One region of the Fulvimonas yonginensis genome, then DNA from elsewhere that is predicted to be linked to it. Evidence: riboswitches for the same ligand, from Rfam matches in the RefSeq annotation. Region 1 holds a riboswitch; the other holds the start of a gene.
What was found. Region 1 has a riboswitch for cobalamin ahead of btuB (TonB-dependent vitamin B12 receptor). Riboswitches for the same ligand answer to the same signal wherever they lie in the genome.

Region 1 (2,195 bases):
CGCACGAACGCGCCGTCGTTGTAGACGTGCGAATCGTCCTGGCTGCGGCCGGCGGCGAGCGTCACCTTCCAGGCACCCAGCGCGTCGAAGCTCAGCCGCGCGCCGGCGACCTGCTGGCGGTTGCGTGCCTGGTTGCCGTAGGGGGCGCCGTCGAATTCCACGTAGCTCTTGCTGTCCAGCCAGGTGGCCGCCAGCTCGGTGCCGTTGTCCCAGCGATAACCGGCATCGGCCAGGGCGTGGGTGTTGCGGAAGGCGTCCGCATCCGGCTCGTCGGCGAAGCAGCCGGCAAAGGCCTCGGCGGCGCCGACACGGCAGGCGTTGATGCCGTCGGTGATCTGCCGGCCCAGGCTGAGGTTGTACCAGGCATGTCGGTCGCCGCCGGCCAGGCCCAGCTGGCCGTCGGTGTAGCCACGGCTGCCCACGCCCACGCGCAGCGATGGGGCCAGGCCGCCGCCTTGCTCTCCCCGCCGCGTGAAGATCTGGATCACGCCGCCGATCGCGTCCGCGCCATACAGGCTGGAACGCGGCCCGCGCACCACCTCGATCCGTTCGATCTGGTCCACCGGCAGCTGTTCGAAGGCCGGGATGCCGGCGCTCACCGTGCCCACGCGCACGCCGTCGATCAGCAGCAGGGTGTGCGAGGAGTTGGTGCCGCGCAGGAACAGCGAGCTCTGCTGCCCGAGCCCGCCGGACTGGGCGAAGGTGACGCCCGGCAGTCCCTCCAGCAGGTCCACCAGCGAGACCGGCTGCAGGCGGTCGATGTCCTCCCGGGTGATCACGCTGACCGACGACAGCGCGTCGTCCACGGTGATCGCGGTGCGGGTGGCAGTGACGATCACCGGCGAGAGCGAGGCCGGGTTCCCGGGGCCGGCCGCCAGCGCGGCCAACGGGCAGCCGCACAGTGCGGCGGCGAGCAGGGTCTTCTTCATGCGAGAGCGTTCCTTCGGCCGCGCGCCCACGCACGGCCCATGCGATGGATGGACTGGCGGATCGCGGGAGGGGAAGGAACGACGGGCAGGCGCAGGCCACGCACGAGGTCCGGCCCGCCCACCGCAGGTCCACCAGGTCACGCTCCGGGCCGGTCTCCGGGCTCGCGGGCGCGGGTTGGAAACCCGCCGGACGGCGCCTTCCCGTGCGTGCGCACAGTGGCATCGGGCCGACCGTCTGACTCGCTTACCGTTGCGGGGGCAGCGCCGGCCTTGTCGTGCATCGCACAACGCACCGGCTTCCCGTTTCATCCCGAGGCTTGTCTGCCATGGGACACCCGAGGCGACCGGCACTATACCTGAACGGCGCGGAAGCCGGCACTCGTAGAAGATTACGACACGCCCACCAAAACGTAATTTTTTGTTGACGAAATCTTACGGTGCGGGCTATGGTCTGGCAGCGAGTTGCTTCAGGCGCAGGCATTCGGGAGTGCCTTCGTGGGCCGCCTTCGCGGGCGGTCGCTGCGCCGTTGTCTTCGACTTGCTTTGGACGCTTAGGCGTCATCGGACCTTTGGTCATTCTGGGGGTAATTAACTAATGAAGATCGACAATCGAATTTGGCGCCGAACCGCCCTGGCCGTCGCACTGAGCATGGGTTTCGGGGGCGTGGCGCTGGCGCAATCCAATGCGACCGGCAGCATTTTCGGCGACACCGGCACCACCGGCACGAGCGTTCGCATCACGAATCCGGCCACCGGGTTCAGCCGCGACGTGCAGGTCCAGAACGGGCGCTACCGCCTCTCCTCGCTTCCGGTGGGCACCTATACGGTCACGCTCCTGCAGGACGGAAAGGAGATTGCTTCCCAGAACGTGACCGTCCAGATCGGCGGCGGTGTCGACGCCTCCTTTGCGGCCGCGACTCAGGCCCAGACCCTGGAAGGTATTTCCGTGGTGGCCTCGGCGCTCCCGGCGATCGACGTTTCGCAGGTCGACACCCGCACCGTCCTGACCGCGGAGACGCTTCAGAAGATCCCGGTGGCGCGCAACGTCACCGCGGCGGCCCTGCTGGCGCCGGGCACGGTCAGCGCCGATAGCCGCTATGGCAACGTGGCGTCGTTCGGTGGCGCGTCCGCCTCGGAGAACCAGTACTACGTCAACGGCTTCCCGGTCACCAACTCGCTGACCGGCATCGGTTTCGCGCAGCTGCCCTTCGATGCGATCGATCAGCAGCAGGTGATCACCGGTGGCTACGGCGCCGAGTACGGCCG
Region 2 (2,195 bases), on a different contig from region 1:
AGGCCGGCGGCTTCCGCCTCGCGGTAGGCGTGCTCGAACGACACGCCCCACAGGTCGACCAGCTGCGGCACCGCCTTGGGGTCGAACAGCGACCAGTCGCCGTCGCTCTCCACGCGGCGCATGAATTCGTCCGGAATCCAGTTGGCCAGGTTGAGGTTGTGCGTGCGACGGGCCTCGTCGCCGGTGTTGTCGCGCAGTTCGAGGAACGCCTCGATGTCCGCGTGCCACGGTTCGATGTAGACGCAGCACGCGCCCTTGCGCTTGCCGCCCTGGTTCACTGCGGCGACCGAGGCGTCCAGCGTCTTCAGCCACGGCACCAGTCCGTTGGAGTGGCCGTTGGTGCCGCGGATCAGCGAGCCACGCGAGCGCACGCGGGTGAAGGACAGGCCGATGCCGCCGGCGAACTTCGAAAGCTTGGCCACGTCCGCGTACCTGTCGTAGATCGCCTCCAGCGAATCGGCCGGCGAATCGAGCAGGAAGCAGGAGGAAAGTTGCTCGTGCGCGGTGCCGGCATTGAACAGCGTCGGCGAGCTGGGGATGTAGTCCAGCGCGGAGAACAGGCGGTAGAGCGCCAGCGTCTCGCCGACTTCGTTGCCGCCCAGCGCACAGGCGATGCGCATGAAGAAGTGCTGCGGAGTCTCGATCACCTTGCGCGTCTGCGGATGGCGCAGCAGGTAGCGGTCGTAGACCGTGCGCAGGCCGAAGTACTCGAAGCGGCGCGTGGCCAGCGGGTCGACCGCGTCGTTGAGCTTGCGCGCGTGCGCGGCGACGAAGTCCCGCAGGCGCGCGTTGAGCAGGCCCAGTTCCGCACCGCGCGCGATGGACTGCGAGAAGCTCTGGATCTCCTGGCCGCGCACTTCCTTGTCGATGTAGGCGCCGAGCAGCCGCGCGGCGAGCTGGCCGTACTCGGGCTCCTCGGCGGTCAGCGCGGCGGCGGTGCGGATCGAGAGCTGGTCCAGTTCGGCGGTGGTCGCGCCGTCGTACAGGCCGCCGATGGTCTTCAGCGCCACACGCAGCGGATCGACTGCGTGCAGGCCGTCGGCGTTGCGCGTCACAGCGCGCACGATCTTGTTGACGTCCACGCTTTCGGTGGCGCCGTTGCGCTTGGTCACGCGCATCTGCGCGGGGCTGTGTGGCGGGGTGAGGGCGAAATCGTCGGCACGCGCGGCGGCGCTGCCTTCGCGGGAAGGAGTGTCGAGGGTGTCCATGCGGATCTCCGGAAAGGAAGCCGCCGCGCCGTGACGGAGGAGAGCGCCCCGACGCGACGGTTCCGAAATCGTCAAACGCCTGCTCCCGCGCGCAGGGCCTGAGGTTTTCGCTTGCACGGAGGACACGCATCACGCGGACGAACGGATCTCCGCATGCGACGCGCCTCCCCGCGGAAGCGGCCACCCGCGCCGGGTCGCGTCAGGGTCGGACGGGCGCGTCTCAGGAGGCGCGACCGCCGGCCCTTGGGGCCTGGCGTGCCGGCAGGTCTTCGGACTCGCGGACCTGGGATCGTTCGATCCCGCCTACTTGCCTTCGCTTCCCAGGCGCGGCGGCCCAGTGCATGTGAAGGCGTTCGTTTCCGCTTACCGCTGCGGGGCAGTTCCGGATTCGCACCGGATTCCCTTTTAAGCCCGACCGACACGATCGTCTGGGCGGGCACCGACGGACACAACATATCGGGCTGTGATGCCGCGGTCAACCCAACATTTGGTGTCGGGCGCCGCGTCGACGGCGGCAGTCCGGGGCTTCGGCGGAGGGTTGGTGCTGCCAGGCTCCGCTTCGCCGGAACGCTGCTGCCCTTGGGGCTCGGGGAAGGACACCGCGTGGTCGGCCCGTCAGCAACCGCGCTGGTCCCACTCACCTGTCCGCCACGGCGCGCTGCCTATCGTCGCGAGCCATACGCAGCCACTACGGGAGTGCACGATGGCCACCTCCAAAACCACCTCCAAGCGCGGCAACGGGGCGGGCCGCGCCGTCGCCAAGGAGCGGCGCGTGCAGTCGCAGATCGACGCCAGGGACCAGCAGAAGCAGCAGGCCAAGGCATCCAAGTCCGCCGCCAAGAAGAGCGCCACGAAGAAGCCGCCGGGCCAGACCAGCCCGCGGTCCAAGCCCCGCACGCCGCTGCCCGAGCAGCACCTGGCCAAGCCGGGCCGGGAGGCCAAGCTGCAGCCGCGCCCGCAGTTCGAGGCGCCCGCCTATCGCGGCAG

Region 2: another riboswitch for cobalamin. It lies ahead of WAT24_RS08620 (ribonucleoside-diphosphate reductase subunit alpha); the one in region 1 lies ahead of btuB (TonB-dependent vitamin B12 receptor).

Annotation. Positions count from the first base shown of each region.
Region 1 covers NZ_JBBBNY010000001.1:177,094-179,288, forward strand. Annotated here, with positions in the region: gene btuB (TonB-dependent vitamin B12 receptor) at 1-929, opposite strand, end outside; cobalamin riboswitch at 1,060-1,283, opposite strand; gene WAT24_RS00815 (TonB-dependent receptor) at 1,525-2,195, shown strand, end outside.
Region 2 covers NZ_JBBBNY010000004.1:228,585-230,779, reverse strand. Annotated here, with positions in the region: gene WAT24_RS08620 (ribonucleoside-diphosphate reductase subunit alpha) at 1-1,208, opposite strand, end outside; cobalamin riboswitch at 1,452-1,667, opposite strand; gene WAT24_RS08615 (SDR family oxidoreductase) at 1,912-2,195, shown strand, end outside.